Regions from separate parts of the Carboxylicivirga longa genome, predicted to be linked through region 3. Evidence: riboswitches for the same ligand, from Rfam matches in the RefSeq annotation. Region 3 holds a riboswitch; each other region holds the start of a gene.

What was found. A riboswitch is a leader RNA that binds a small molecule or an ion and turns the genes downstream of it on or off. The one in region 3 is predicted to bind cobalamin.
Region 1: linked by a shared signal. The riboswitch ahead of ACRD7A_RS04520 (TonB-dependent receptor plug domain-containing protein) and the one ahead of ACRD7A_RS04945 (ABC transporter substrate-binding protein) in region 3 are both predicted to bind cobalamin.
Region 2: linked by a shared signal. The riboswitch ahead of ACRD7A_RS13870 (TonB-dependent receptor) and the one ahead of ACRD7A_RS04945 (ABC transporter substrate-binding protein) in region 3 are both predicted to bind cobalamin.
Region 4: linked by a shared signal. The riboswitch ahead of ACRD7A_RS00215 (acyl-CoA carboxylase subunit beta) and the one ahead of ACRD7A_RS04945 (ABC transporter substrate-binding protein) in region 3 are both predicted to bind cobalamin.

Annotation. Positions count from the first base shown of each region.
Region 1 is NZ_JBNGOZ010000004.1:14,684-18,691, reverse strand. Features, by position in the region: gene ACRD7A_RS04520 (TonB-dependent receptor plug domain-containing protein) at 1-1,850, opposite strand, end outside; cobalamin riboswitch at 1,948-2,178, opposite strand; gene ACRD7A_RS04515 (sulfite exporter TauE/SafE family protein) at 2,241-2,942, opposite strand; gene ACRD7A_RS04510 (FixH family protein) at 2,948-3,391, opposite strand; gene ccoG (cytochrome c oxidase accessory protein CcoG) at 3,404-4,008, opposite strand, start outside.
Region 2 is NZ_JBNGOZ010000016.1:39,308-43,315, forward strand. Features, by position in the region: gene ACRD7A_RS13870 (TonB-dependent receptor) at 1-1,503, opposite strand, end outside; cobalamin riboswitch at 1,609-1,821, opposite strand; gene ACRD7A_RS13875 (DUF5074 domain-containing protein) at 2,241-4,008, opposite strand, start outside.
Region 3 is NZ_JBNGOZ010000004.1:138,452-142,459, forward strand. Features, by position in the region: gene ACRD7A_RS04940 (TIM-barrel domain-containing protein) at 1-1,008, shown strand, start outside; cobalamin riboswitch at 1,249-1,450, shown strand; gene ACRD7A_RS04945 (ABC transporter substrate-binding protein) at 1,476-2,621, shown strand; gene ACRD7A_RS04950 (iron chelate uptake ABC transporter family permease subunit) at 2,624-3,670, shown strand; gene ACRD7A_RS04955 (ABC transporter ATP-binding protein) at 3,663-4,008, shown strand, end outside.
Region 4 is NZ_JBNGOZ010000001.1:50,437-54,444, forward strand. Features, by position in the region: gene ACRD7A_RS00210 (acetyl-CoA carboxylase biotin carboxylase subunit) at 1-504, opposite strand, end outside; gene ACRD7A_RS00215 (acyl-CoA carboxylase subunit beta) at 516-2,051, opposite strand; cobalamin riboswitch at 2,274-2,474, opposite strand; gene ACRD7A_RS00220 (HAD family hydrolase) at 2,585-3,253, opposite strand; gene ACRD7A_RS00225 (B3/B4 domain-containing protein) at 3,319-3,978, shown strand.

The DNA.
Region 1 (4,008 bases), 120 kb from region 3:
CATTGGGAACGAGAATACAACATGGCACCCACATTCCATTGAGAAGCAATAAAATCAGAAATAAACTTAAAAGTGTGCTTGGGTCGATAACCAAGCGTTTCTTTATAGCCAGCACTTTCTGAGTTATTATCATAGGCGTCGTTGTATCCGTATATGATCCTATTCCTTACTTGGTGATTTCCGATCTGCAAACGATGGCTTGCGCTGACATCAAAACCTTGTGAAATGATAGCGTTTGTATTAATCGGCATCCACAGACCATTGCTGCTCGGTTTCCAGGCGATTGATTCATTGTTGCTTGCCCGATAAAAGGCTAAATCCGCACCAATACTACCCCAGTTGGTCTTCTGCTCAAACATTTCAAATCCCACCTCATAATTAAAGCCTTCTTCCGGTTTCAGTGACAGATTACCCCCCGGCTTCCAATAACGATCATTAAAGGTAGGGCGACGAAAATGGGTTGCCACCTTTCCTCGAGCAGCCAGCCATTGCGGAGAAATTATAATTTTACCACTTAGTGAAAACATGAGGGGTGGATTGGGTAGACTGTTCTCAATTATTTCATATTCTGCTATTTCTCCATTTTCATAAATTGGCTGTTTAACCTCATCAGATTCTGAGCTACACCAGTCTTTACCAACGGTCGCAATAAAGACACCAATCTCGGGCGAATACTTGATTGCGGCATTCAGCCGTCCTTCATGTTCCACAATATTGCTGGCATAATTAGCAGTGATGGCCTTTAAATAACTATAGCGACCATTTACATCAACACTCAAATTATCATTGACATACCAACGTGTACTTAGATCGGCAAACCAAGACTTGGCAGCTATTTCTGAGAAAATTTTGAAAGACTCACTATCGGCATTATCCTTATCGGTATAACGGATAAAATCGTAAATATATGCAGCCTTGCCCTCTAGTCGGAAATTACGTATTAACCTTTTCCAACCTACATATAGTTTAAGGGTTGAATCTTTTTGAGTTTGATGACTAATGGGAGCCCCAACACCCATCAATCCTGGTAACTCTTTTTCTTTGACCTGGTACCAGGCACCAAAATCAAATAGGTTTTTACCGGCTTGCCAATACAAGCTATGCAGCGTACCAAACACCTCACTCCTGTTATGCTGTGAAGTTTCTGTAGGTTGGCCATGATCGAAGTCATCAATGTAATTAAAGTTGTTCTTTGCATCCTGATAAAAGACTTGCCCCGCATAGGATAATGTACGATTGGATGCTTGTACCCGAAGATTTCCTTTGTAACTAGATAACCATTTAAAATCGCCCTTACTGGTGGTACTTGAATTCATCTCCCTAGCATAGGAATGGTCTAAATAACTTCCCAACTCGTTGGAAACCGATATTTTTAGGCCTTCTTGCCAACGTGGCTGATTCGAAAGCTCAATAACACCCCCCATGGTGCCACTCCCATAAAGTGAACCTGCTGCGCCATAGGTAAGCCTTACATCGTTAAAACCGCCAGCCGATATCGTTGATAAATCGCTGGCACCTGTCGTAAGCGAATTCAAGGGTAATCCATTCCAGGTTACCAATGTTTGGTTAGATGCTGCCCCGCGAATACTAGCTGTTGTTAAAGCACCAGCGCCACCATTGGATTGAATATTAATTAAGGAAGTTTTTTGCAAGAGCGCACCGATATCTTGCGCAGCATATCGCTGAATAGCAAGGATATCCACTTGCTCAACTTTGTCGGTTACGGCAAAATGTTTTAAACGCGAAGCTGTAATTTCCACCTCTTGTACTTTAACCGAATCGCGCACTTCGTCATCGGCCAGTAACGGCAACGACCAAACAAAAAACCATAGTAACAGTTGACACCTCATCTCACACATTCAGCTTGTTAACACTGCTCTGACAAAAGGAAAAGAAGCGGCAATACACCAAGGTAGTATCGTCCTGCATTTATTCCGAATGGCACGAACAATTGAATAATCTTTGGCAGGTCTTCTGACTTATTCCCTGCAATCGCCTTCCCATCATTTTTTTTGACAGTGGCCTTGTTGATTGCAGTTGATGGTTTACTATTACCCATCGGAAATCACAGCAGCGGAAACTGTTGCCGAATTCCTGTCTACTGACAGGTCACGGCATTCCCATTTTCATCATATAACACCGGTAGGTGCCTTATGAACCAAATCGCAACAAAGGTAAGTGATTTGTTAAAGCAGAAAGCAATATTAGGTAAAAAAAGATATCAAAAACCACATATTGGATTAGTGACAACACTCAACTTCCTGTGTTTTATCACTAAAAGCCGGGCTAATATTTGGAATACCCAGATTCATGCCACGCAGGATGAATAAGATGCCCAGCAGGATGATAAAAACGGGTATGGTACGCCGCAATCGGTGTAAAAAGCGACTTTTGATAATATTGGCAAAATACGCCACGGCAAACATCAGCGGCAGTGTACCCAGCCCAAAGGCCACCATAAATAATATACTATCGCTTATCGAAGCCGAGGTAAGGGCTCGTGATATGGCCACATAAACCAGTCCGCAGGGTAGAAATCCATTTAATACACCAATTACCAGCAGGTTGCTTAAGCGTTTGCGATTGAGGGAGGCGCCAATTTTGTTTTTAAGCTTGGTATAGATGGTTGACGACAGCTTATTTCCTGATTTGGGCATCTTAATCACCCCCGGCAATATCACCGACAGGATCATGATCACACCACAGGCGATAGATACCCACTGTTGAATACCGGAAAGCTTAAGTCCGGCCCCTAAAATGCCGAAGATAAGTCCCAAAAGGCCGTAGGTGAAAGCACGGCCAACATTATAAAGTAGCGCTCCTACAACCTTTCGCAGAGCCGTGTTGACAGGCAAAGGCAAGGCCAGGGCTAAAGGGCCACACATACCTACACAATGCAGGCTTCCCAAAAATCCGAAAATAAAACCTTCCAATATGTACATAATGCTTAATCGATATATAAGACTTGCCTGGTGAGATAAGGCTGCCCATTGGCCTGCCATTCTATAATTACTTCGTACTTACCCTTTTTAAAGGCTTCAAGCGGCAAAAGCATGCGATAAGCCTCGTTGAGCTTCACAGGCATTTCAATGTCCAGGCTCTTATCCGATGGACGGTATAAATGCACACTCCCTTTGATATCATCTGCATCGGCGATATTATCAGGAAAGGTGATCAGCACGCCACCCTTCTGCTCTACTGTCACCTTTTTCGCCAAGGCCTTGTAATTTTTTATCTTGCTTATCTGATCTTCATATTTCAACTCCTTCGGGTAGTAGTCGTCTGTTACCATATCAATGCGCTGGCGTGTCGTGATAAACATCAGGCTAAGTAACCCCAGCACTCCAGCCACAATAACGACTACAATTCCATGTCCCCAGTTAAATTTCATGGTCTGTTCTTTTTAATTACGCTTATTATTGATTCTATTGGGCCCCACAAAGGTGGTATGAATGGTTTCGATCAACTCATTACCATTGTATACCCCCAGTACCACCCCGGTACTGCTACCCTCCAGTTCTTCTTCATGCAATTTAATCAGGAAGGCTCCCTGTATTTTCTCCTGTTTCTTAACCTGCATATTGTTGCCTGCCAACTCTACACTACCCTTGGGTGAAATCAGTCGAATACTCAGGTCTCCTTCGTTATCAGTTTTATTCACAATCTTATAATTATAGATATTGGAATAATGCCCCTCATCGAGCTTCTGGTACAAGGAACCCTGCACGCGAAGTATAGTGGTTTCGTAGCTGGAACGCAGGGTAAAAAGCACAACCAGCACCCCTATAAGTGCCACTGTAAGGCTTGTATACGCGATAATACGGGGCGTCCATTTAAAGGAAGTACCATTGGTAATATTATTCTGCGAGGTGATACGAATGAGTCCCTCGGGCAGTTGATAACGCCGCATAGTACTGTCACAGGCATCCATGCAGGCGGTGCAGTTAATGCACTCCAACTGAATACCATTGCGTATATCAATACCCGCAGGACACACTGCCACACACT
Region 2 (4,008 bases), on a different contig from region 3:
ATAGTAGGCATCCACCTGCACATTCCACTGCTTAAGAATATCCCTGCCCGGGTTTTCGATGTATTTAAACCCCAGGTTATACTGATGGGTGAACTCCGGCTCCAACTTGATATTACCAATGTCAGTGTAGTACAAATCATTGAAAGTAGGCATGCGGAAGATATGCTTGTAAAAGGCCCGGAGCGTCAGGTTGTGATGGGGCAGCGGCTTGTACGACACAAAGATGGCCGGCGTAAGCTCTTCCTTGTTGGGTGCGGCAGCGGTTCCCTGTGCATCATCACCAATATGCTCATTGATAAAAGTACCCAATAGGCTGGCTTGTGCCTTAAACGCCTCCAGGTTGAGCGCCGTAGCCAGGGCTACAAGGGTGGATCGTCGGGTGGGGTAGGCGGTGCCCTGCTGATTCGATTGCAGCCAATTCCACTGCATATCAGCCGAGAGAGATAGCTCCCACCAGTTGGTCAGCGCGTATTTTTGCGCCAGCGAAATATAGCTTTCCTGCTGCCGGAAGGTGTTATCGATGTACATCAGGGTGGTGTCGGGGTTGAGGTAGCGCATCTTATCATTGGCATACTTCAACTTTAGCATCAGGTCGTAGCGCTCGCTGATTCTTTTGCGCCAGCCGCCCTGTACAAAAAAGCTGCTGTCCCACTGACGCTGGGCATTCATCCAGCGGTTATTGACAATGGCACCGGGAATACCCCGCTCCGAATCGTAGTAATAGGCCTTTAGCTCCCAATGGCCGTCGTCCATGCGGCCGTACAAACCACCTTCGAGACGCAGGGCATGGATGTCGCCGTTTTCACGCGTGGCTGTGGTATCGTAGGCAACCTCGCTACTGCCGGGCAATACCCTTTTGTAGCGAAACTTGTATTTACCTGATGAGTAGATATACTCGGTATTGAAGGAGGCGTTTACCTTATCGTTTATCTTACGCTCGTAAAGCACTGAGGGATTGGCCAGATGGAACGAACCTGTGCGAAAGGTGACTTTCACGTGTTCCTTCTCATCCGCTGAAAATTGCGGCCGTCTGAATTTTAGATAGATGGAGCCTGAAGAGCCGTAGTCACGTGCCGGCTGAAAGATATCGCTCTTCTGTCCGTTGTAAAGGGAAATGCTCTCGATGTTATCCATTGAAAACTTACCGAGGTCGATCTGTCCGTTTTGTGCATTGCCCAGCTGAATGCCATCGTAGAATACCCCCATGTGGTTGGTACCCAGGCTGCGCACATTCACGGTTTTCAATCCGCCAATGCCGCCGTAATCCTTTATCTGCACGCCGGCAAAATAGCGGATGGCATCGGCCACCGACAGGCTGTTGAGGGCTTTCAGCTGCTTACCCTGCAGCTGCTGTGCCGGAATGATGGCTTTAGTACTGTTACGCGGTGCTGCGATTTCTACTTCCAGAATATGCTGCATGCTGTCCAGCTTACTTTGCGCATTAATACACAAAGGCAGGCACAGGTAAAGCAGTAATAAGGAAAATGATTTTCTGTTTGTCATTTGTCTTTCCTAAATATTACTACTTTCAGGAAAAGACACGAAGAAGAGTAAAACAAGCCCTTGGAAGAGCTGCTCTATCTCTAAACTTTAATCCCCGAAAGTTTAAAAATTATGTACTTGTTGGCAGGTCTTCTGACTTATTCCGACTTTTAATACCTTCCCGTTAAGATGAGCTTAACAGTGGTGTTTCATTAAAAGCCACAGACCCATAAGGGTCGGAACTTACAGCAGCGGGAACTGTTGCCGATTCTCACGGCATTCCCTTTTAATTCGTAACGGATATATTCCGTTAATGAAACCAAACAGAGCGCAAAAGTATTATTTATTTTGAATACTCAGCGCTTTTTTTCGAAAAATAAAGTAAGCTGAAATTAAGATTGGGGGCGCGGAGTAATGTATCATCTGATCTTAAGTTTTATATGAACAGAGCTGTATAGTATATAAAATACGTGCTCCCCATCCCCGCGCCTTCGGCACGACACTTCCCCTTTTGCTTGGGCAAAAAAGGGAAGAGTGAAGCAAGCATGGAGTTTGTTTGTTAGACTGTTATTGGGAAGTTCTAGCTTTAGCCTTGAATATGTAAAACCTTCTTCCCCATTTTAGGGATGGGTAACGCCGCTAGACGGGGATGGGGGTGTCAGGCCATAAAAAACCCGGACTCCTGAAACCAGGATCCGGGTTGAAAAACAAACGGATATTTTATGGCAGTAATATCCTTATTTATGCATTAAACTGCTTTATCGCACAATGATGGCACGTGTGGTTACGGACTGATCATTAATGATTTTTACAATATATTGCCCACGTCCATGTTGGCTCAGGTCAATTGCGTTCGTGCTTCTGTATTGTGTATTGGCATACACGAGGCGGCCGGTGATGTTATACACTTGCACATCAAGGGTTGTATTTTGCTGCTCGTCAATGCGGAAAATACCATTGCAGGGGTTTGGATAAATCTTGACCTGCTGTAATGTCGACTCTTCAATGGCTGTGGCCGGTGATACAGTTACCGTAAAGCTTTCCGTTACTGTTTTGCCGTTAGAAGTGGCCTTTAGCGTAATTTGTGTGCTGCCTGCTTTGCTGCCGGGCGTTAAAACTAACTGATTGCCCTCTACTGTCGCAATAGCTACCGTATTATCACTATTTCCAATAACACTCACCAGAATAGATGCATCATTGTTATCGGTGTCCGATACCAGATTGGTCAATAGTAATTTAGTGGGGGCATCGCCAGCTTTTATATCCATATCAGTCAGGTTAAACACCGGCGCATGTGCATCGGGGAATAGGGGCATGGCAGGGAACCAGTAGTAGGGCTCCAGTTCGGTGCGTGAAACCTCTGATCCGTCGGTGCCATCGAATACATATAAAGTATTGGTCATGCTGTTTTGCCCCCAGCCACTTTTAACACCGGTAACATATATTTGGTTTGTTGACTGATGAACGCGGAGTCCCGCTCCATAAAGTTCCATCCCTTCTTCTAAGCTAATAAACGGTGCGCTTAATGAAGTTTCATCTCCAATGATGTATTTGTAAATCGTGTTGCTTCCTGACCACCCTCCGGGTTTAGCCCAGAACAAGGCATTTTCGGTAGCACTGGCACAGAAGCTGTTGGCATTCCATGCAAAGCCAAATGACGAAGGCACCTCAATGCCGGCAGGTAATATTATTTCTTCCTGTGTTAAGGTATAAGGATTCACTTTTAGCAACTTTGTGCCTGCCCCAATATATACCATTCCATCAAAGGCCTGTACTACACCGCTGTAAGATGCGCCTGAAATAGTCTGTTCTAAAGCATCTGTATTGGCGTTAATCACGCAAACTGCATCTTTTTTAACCGCAAATACATAGTTGCCGGCACGCAGCATATTGCCGACTTCGCCGTTTGTTGCATCGATTTGATTACCTACCCCTAATGTGGGAATATCGAACAAGTAAATACCGTTGCTTGTGCCTATATAACCCTTCTCCGGAGTAACACCCACAAAGGCTCGTCCATCAGGATCGACTCCGAAGTTAGGAACGGTCGCTTGCTCTTTTAAGGTTGCTGCATCAGCCACAACGAGGCGTTGACCTTGTTTGGACATAAAATAGATATTATCGCCATAAGCTGTGCCGTATTGTGTTGTAGTACCCAGCGTTTTATTCGTATTTTCCTGGCGATAGGCCCGATAAACCATTTTACCGTCATCCGTCAGGTAGTTTACTGTTCCGCTGGAGTGCCCGAACCAATCTTCGTTAACAATAAATGCGCCGTTGGAATAATTAATATCGCGCAATTCAACCGCGAATGTAATGTTGGTAGCATCACCCTTAGAAGTACCCGAAACGGTTATTTCAGCAGTTCCCGTAACATCGTTCAGATAATTAATGGTGAGGGTAGTGCCTTCAATGGCAGCCGATGATAAAATAGTGTTGCTTGTTGTTGAAACTGAGTAATCAACAGGCTCTCCATCTTTTGGTGTAAAGTGATTCGTTAACTCAATTACGGTTTCAGCTGTGTTC
Region 3 (4,008 bases):
GCCATTAAGGGCATTGAAGCCGGGAGTACAGCGCGTATGCAGGGCGGTCATGGATTGCATCGCCTCTTCGATTTCGATGAGAACTCCATGATGCACACGGCTTACGGTGATAATTCTATTCCTTTTGAAATTGTGATGGATCTTAAATCCATCAGTCAGGTGGAGAAAATTGTTTACCTGCCTCGCCTGAGCGGTCGTAATGGTGTGGTTCAGAGTGGCCGTTTTTATTACAGCGATGACAAGACGCATTGGACAGAGGCCGGCACCTTCACCTGGAAAGGAGATAATGAAGTGAAAACCTTCTTGTTGAAAGATCAGCCGGTAACCCGTTACATTAAGATGGAGGTGGACAAGGCCGTGGGTAACTTCGGATCGGGTCGTCAGATCTACGTGTTTAAGGTGCCGGGCAGCGAAAGCTACCTGCCCGGTGATATCAATAACGATGGAGTGATCGATGCCAACGACTTGACTTCCTACATGAACTACACCGGTCTGCGTAAGGGCGATAGTGACTTTGGCTATGTTAGCCGGGGTGATGTTAATAAAAACGGACTGATCGATGCCTATGATATCTCCAATGTAAGCACCCAGCTTGAGGGAGGCGTAAGTAATGCTGAGCACAAGGCGCTGACCGGAAAACTCACCTTGCGTGCTGCTAAAACTTCCTATAAGGCAGGCGAAACAGTGGAGTTGACGGTAAGCGGTCATGGCCTGCAGGGCGTTAATGCATTTAGCTTTGCCCTGCCTTACGACGGAAAGATGCTGGAATACATTAATGTGGAGCCTGTAAATACCAAGGCCATGGAGAACCTGACTTATAATCGTTTGCATACGGGTGGCAATCGTGTTTTATACCCCACTTTTGTAAACCGGGGCGATCAGGCTACTCTTGAGGGAGAGGGCAGCATTCTGATCATTCGCTTTAAAGCCAAAAAAGCCTTTAAATTCAATCTTGAAATGCAAAACGGCTTGTTGGTCGATAAAAAACTGAACACGGCAGTCCTTTAAGCGGAGGCAGTGTACTTTACTATTTCACGAGGGTGCCTTTCAATGCGAAGGCATCCTCGTTTGTTTATGGAACGGTTCTTTATAAGCATCTTACGAAAGAGAATCGATTCCTATAACTTTGAACGCTTCATCAGGTTTACTTTCTTATCTATTTCATTGTTACTGTTTGCACACCATAATGTGCCCCGTAGTAGGGAGGTTGTTGTTAAAGGTGTCTGCCGTTACAAAAGCATCGCATTAGTTTATCAATCCGATATAAAACGCTACTTTTGCAGGGTTGCTTAAAAAGGGAATCAGGTGAAATACCTGAGCTGTTCCCGCAGCCGTAATCCATGCCCGATAAGGGAGCATCAGCTTAATGAAACCACTGTCCGCCTATGGTGGATGGGAAGGAAAGGTGATGAAGGAGAGCCGGAAGACCTGTTTGGGTGACACGAATATTCATAAATCTTTCGGGAGATAAAGAAATGATAAAACTGACGACAACATTATTACTCGTAGGCGCATTGATGAGTGCCTGCACACACGCGCCACGCAAGGGGCAAACAGCATCGCAAGCCGCCCAGGCCGATAGTACCTACTATCCTAAATATGCCAAGGGCTTTCACATTAACTATTTCAAGGGATATCGACAGATTGTTATGAACGATCCCTGGGGCGATACAACCCGGCAGGAGACCCTGGCGCTCGTAGCCGATGCACAGCTTAAACCATCCTTGAGCAAAACCCACACTTACGTGCTGCCTTACCCGGCAACACGCTGGATTGCGCTGTCATCCACCATGGTGAACTATGCTGATAAGCTCAATAAGAAACAAAGTATTTGTGGGGTAGCCGAGCCCCGATACATTGCCGATGAATATATCCAATCCGCCATTAAGGACGGTAGCATCCGTAATGTGGGCATGTCCATGTCGCCCGATGTGGAGGTGATGGTGGATCTGGAGCCGGATTTTTTGATGGTGTCGCCTTTTAAAGACAATCATTTTGCCGCTGTTAAAAGTGCCGGAATTCCCATAATTACCAACGCTGATTACCTGGAGCACACCCCTTTGGGACGTGCCGAATGGCTGGTGCTGATGGGCGAATTGCTGGGGGAAGGAAAGACTGCACGTCAGCTCTTTAATGCAATTGAAAAGGAGTATCAGTCCGTTAAGGACTTGGCACAGAAGGTAAAAAATAAGCCCTCAGTATTTACCGGTCACCTTTATCAGGGAGCCTGGTATTCGCCGGCAGGAGAGAGTTACATGGCTAACTTCTTCAAGGATGCAGGCAGCAACTATATTTACAGTAATACTGTGGGAACAGGATCCTTAACCCTCGATTATGAAACTATTATTACCAGGGCCGAGCATACCGATTATTGGGTGATGATAATGAATTATCCCGATGAGGTGACTTATGAGGAGATAAAAAAGATGGATGAGCGATACATTGATTTCGATGCCTATAAAAAACAACAGATCGTCATTACCAATGCTGCATATTCGGGTTATTTCGAAGAAGGTTTGTTGCAGCCGCATTTCGTATTAAGCGATCTGGTGCATGCGCTTCACCCCGGCTTGTTGAAAAATTATCGTCCCCGCTATTTTCACCATTTGACAGAAGAGTAAATATGGAAGAGCATCGAATAAAGTGGATCATGGGATTTGTGCTCTTAGCCGTACTCCTCATACTTTTGTTTCTGATGAATATTGGATTGGGCTCAGTGTCCATCCCTTACAAAGAAATGATGAGTGTGCTGGGGGGTGGGGAAGCAACACGTACGGCCTATACTTCTATTATACTTAAATCACGCCTGCCACAGGCCATTACCGCGGTATTGGCCGGCGCCGGACTGGCGGTGGGCGGTTTACAGATGCAAACCCTGTTTCGTAACCCGCTGGCTGGTCCCTCTATCCTGGGTATCAGCAGTGGTGCCGGATTGGGTGTGGCCATTGTTGTGCTGTTGGCCGGTAATATGCTGGGGGTTAGCATTAGTGGTTATGGTATTTACGGTCACCTTACCGTGGTAACGGCTGCCTTTGTGGGTGCTTTCTTTATTCTTATGCTCATCGTATTTTTCGCACAGGCCTTGCGCGATAACACCATCCTGCTCATCGTGGGCATCATGGTGGGATATGCCGCCTCGGCACTCATCGGTGTGATGAAGTTCTACAGTCCTAAGGAAGACGTACATGCTTATGTCATCTGGGGGCTGGGCAGTTTCGCCAATGTCAATGGTGAGCACCTGACGATATTAATTCCAGTTGTAGGGTTAGGATTACTGTTTAGCCTCTTGCTTATTAAACCCCTTAATCTGTTGGTGCTGGGTGAGTATTATGCTGAGAATCTGGGACTGAATATCAAGCGAACACGTTTATACATATTGTTTTGTACGGGTATGCTCACCGCGGCCATCACTGCCTTTTGTGGCCCCATTGCTTTCCTGGGTCTGGCTGTGCCACACCTTACCAAAGGCCTTTTTCGCACTAGCGATCAGAAAGTACTGATGCCTGCCGTTATACTGGCAGGTGCGATACTGGCCTTATTTTGTAATGTAATTGCCCGCCTTCCGGGATTTGAAGGGGCTCTGCCTATTAATGTGGTTACCGGACTGATAGGGGCGCCCATTGTTATTTCCGTTATCATTAAACGCAGGAGGATGAGCAGCCATGGATAAAATACTATTGCAATCGGAAGATCTGGCGGTGGGTTACCGACAAGGTGTCAGTAAGGAAACCATACTACACAGCAATATTAATGTGGAGCTGGCGGCGGGGGAGTTTGCTTGTCTGCTGGGACCCAATGGTGCCGGTAAGTCAACCCTGATTAAGACCTTGAGTGGTTTCATTCCAGCCATTATGGGAAGTGTGCGCGTGAATGGCAAAGCCTTGTCGGCTTATAAAAGAAGTGATTTGGCGCAGGTGGTCAGTGTAGTGCTCACCGAAAAGGTCCAGATTACCAATATGACCGTTTTTGACTTGGTAGCGCTGGGACGCAGCCCTTACACCGATTTCT
Region 4 (4,008 bases), on a different contig from region 3:
CATGCCTTTACCGCCGCCACCGGCCACGGCCTTCACCATTACCGGATAACCAATATTGGCCACCACCTCAAGGGCTTCTTCCTCGGTATTGATGAGTCCTTTACTGCCTTCCGGAACGGGTATTCCGCATGATTTGGCGGTTTGTCGTGCCACACCTTTATTGCCCATCTTCTCGATGTGCTGATGCGATGGCCCAATAAAGATGATGCCTCGTGTCTCGCATTCTTTGGGCAGGAATGGATTTTCAGACAGGAAGCCATAGCCCGGATGTATGGCATCAACTTTATTTTCAACGGCGGCATCTACAATCTTTTCAACGCTTAGAAAAATATTGGTAAAGGTGTCGCCCGATACATCTATCAGTTCGTCGGCAAAGGATAAATAGTGGGCATTGGGCTCCTGATGGGTTAGGAACATATATGAACGGATACCCATTTTGCGGGCCGTTTGAGCAATGCGGATGGCAATCTCTCCGCGATTGGCTATTAATATCGATTTAATCATTATTCAGTTTTTTACATTGGAATATTTCCGTGTTTACGCGGAGATTTCTGTTCGAACTTGTTTTCTAGTAGTGAGAAAGCAGAGATCAATACCTCACGTGTTTTTGCGGGTTCTATCACCTCGTCAACATAGCCTTTTTCTTCCGCGATAAATGGATTGGCAATGTTGTTTTTATAATCATCCACCAGCTGACGCTTAAGTTCATCAGGATCGTTTGCCTCGCTCAGCTCTTTGCGATTCAGTATTTTTATGGCGCCCTCGGGTCCCATCACCGCAATTTCAGCCGATGGCCAGGCATAATTCATATCACCGCCCATGTTTTTACTGTTCATCACAATGTAGGCGCCACCATAGGCTTTTCTAATGATTACTGTAATTTTGGGTACGGTGGCTTCGGCAAAAGCATACAGTAGTTTAGCACCGTGCATAATAATGGCATTGTGCTCCTGGTTTTTACCCGGCATAAAGCCCGGCACATCTTCCAGTACCAGCACCGGAATATTAAAGGCATCGCAAAAACGCACAAAACGGGCGGCTTTGCGCGATGCATTGATATCCAGTGTACCCGCCATTACTTTTGGTTGATTGGCGATGATTCCTATAACTTTTCGATCCAGGCGGGCGAAGCCGGTAATGATATTCTGCGCGTGTCCTTCTGCCACTTCAAAAAAGGAATCCACATCCACAATGCGCTCGATAATATCAATCATATCGTAGGGCTTGCCTGAGTCCTCGGGCAATATGTAGGAGATGTTTTCGCTGTTGCGCGGCGTGATGTCATCCCAGTTTAATACGGGAGGCTGCTCCAGGTGGTTAGAAGGAAGGTACGACAGGAGCTTCTTCACGCCCAGCAGGCAATGTTCCTCATCGTTATACACAAAATCGGTTACGCCCGAAGCAGAGCCATGTACTTCGGCACCGCCCAGGTCTTCAAAGGTAATGTCCTCGTTCAATACTTCTTTTACCACCTGTGGGCCGGTAACAAACATGTGCGAGGTGTGTTTTACCATAAAACGGAAGTCGGTGAGAGCCGGTGAATAGACAGCACCGCCGGCAGCAGGGCCGAGTATAACAGATATCTGCGGCACAATGCCCGAGGCTTTTACGTTATTACGAAAAATACCGGCATAACCGGCCAAACTGGCTACCCCTTCCTGTATGCGTGCACCACCCGAATCGATGAGTCCGATGACAGGATGCCCCATATTGGCCGCCAGTTCCTGCACTTTCTGAATTTTTTGCGCATGAACAAGCCCCAGGGAGCCTCCCATAATATTAAAATCCTGGGCGTACACCATTACTTTACGGCCGTTGATGGTGCCGTAGCCACAGATTACACCATCGCCATAATTTTTGGCTTCTTTATCGGGTTTGATCAAGGCGCCTATCTCGTGAAAGCTGCCCTCGTCGAATAAAAAGTCGATACGCTCGCGGGCTGTTAGCTTGCCCTTATCGTGTTGTTTCTTATAATAATCACCTGTGTATTGATCATTCAGCTTATCTTTCCGCTCATGAAAAACTTTGTAAGCCTTTCTGTTTTCCTCCATGATTATTTCAGTATTTGTTAGTTAATGTATTGATATGCTTCTGTTACCAGGCCAAACTGGCAAAGTAACGATTGAAGGCTTTAAGTTGTTTATTAAACAAAAAACAGCACGAAAATCTGTGTAAACAGAGTTCGTGGAAAAATAAAAATGTGCTGTCGCAGACGCTATAAATGCAGGGATAGAATTAAGATCCGATACCTGCTTTGTGTCGCGAAAGCAAATATCATTCAAATATTAAAGACAGGTCTCCTGGCTTTCCCGACTCTTAACACCTTCCCAACTGTCATATGCAGTCAGTGGTTAATCCGCTAAAAGTACATACCGTCTATACGGCACGAGATCACAGTTGCGCGTCAGCCCATGATTTACACATGGTTCCCTATTAAACCCTTGTTACGGGGTGTCTTAATGACAAAAATTTGAATGAACGAGCGGCAAAAGTAGTAAAATTCCTTTATTTGCGTGCTCATTATGCACAGGCAACAATTGTTTTTGATTTCACAATTAGCCTCGTATTTTACTGATTAAATGATTTAGTGAGATATAAAAGCCTTGTACAGAGCTGTTGTGTTTTCAAATAAAGAATCAGCACCTGCACTGATTAAGACGTCATCCGGCAGTTTACCCGTGTTAACAGCAAGGCAGCGTAAGCCAGCCGCCTTGGCCGATTCAACGCCCATAGGTGCGTTTTCCACTACAAGGCATTGGTCTTTGCTCAGTCCACTGCGTTGCCAGGCGATCAGGTAAGGTTCAGGGTGGGGTTTGCCCTGTTTTACATCTGCACCACTGATAATGTTGCTCGCCTCCACCTTAAATTGGGCATTTAATTTATCAACGAGCGAGGGTTGCCTGGATCCGGTTACCACAAAGACCTGAACCCCATTTTTTCTCAGAAACTCAATCAGTTCTTGCATCATGGGTAACACCGGAGCTTTAGGGCGTTTTGCCATAAGTTCCGTCTTTAAAGTATAAACAGCTTCCTCTTCATCCCGGGTGGGTAATCGGTGAAGGTACTTTTCAAAAGCGATTCTGATGGTTGCATAGCCGGTTCGTCCTTCATTCATATATGCCTCTTCTGGCGGAAAATTGATGCCGTATTTTTTAAGTGAATGGATCCACGTGTATTCATGACTAGGCATGGAGTCAAACAAAACACCATCCATATCAAAAAACACCGCTTTTATATCATCGAGGACTTGCATTGGCTTTACTTTTGGCCCCAAAGTAATATATTTTTTTACTTATTTTGCAGGCTTAATTCCATTGCATGCTAATTAAAATTGAAGAGCCGTTAAGGGCAAAACTTCCCGATTTGATATTAGGAGGTTTTGTTACTGATGTGAAGGTGGCTGCCGCTAATGATCAGCTACAATCATTAATGGATAAGGAGGTTGAAGTATTGGCTGCCCAATATACACCTGCGTTAATCCGTGAATTATCGCCCGTAAAAGCGAATAAAAATGCTTATCGAACCCTGGGCAAAGATCCCAATCGCTATCGTCCGGCTGCCGAATCCCTATTGAGAAGAGTAGCTGGTGGTAAAGGATTGTATCGCATTAATAATGTGGTTGATATACTAAATATTACCTCATTGAAAACCGGTTTCTCAATCTGTGGCTATAACTATGATGCCATTGAAGGAGATGTGAGTATGGGTATTGGTGAGGCTAATGAAGCCTATGAGGGCATTGGCAGGGGGGATTTGAATATTGAGAGATTACCGGTTTTTCGCGATGCTTTAGGTGCATTTGGTAATCCTACCAGTGATTCAACACGCACTATGGTGAGTGATGTTACTTCAAAGTTTTTGATGATTGTTATTGGCTTTGACGGAAAAGACGCCATCAATGATGCTCTGGATGATACCCTCCATTTGCTTCAAAAATATGCGGAAGGAAAAGAGATCGAACGATTTTTTGTGGAGTAGGTAGGGATGAGAGGGGAGTGAGGTGAGTCT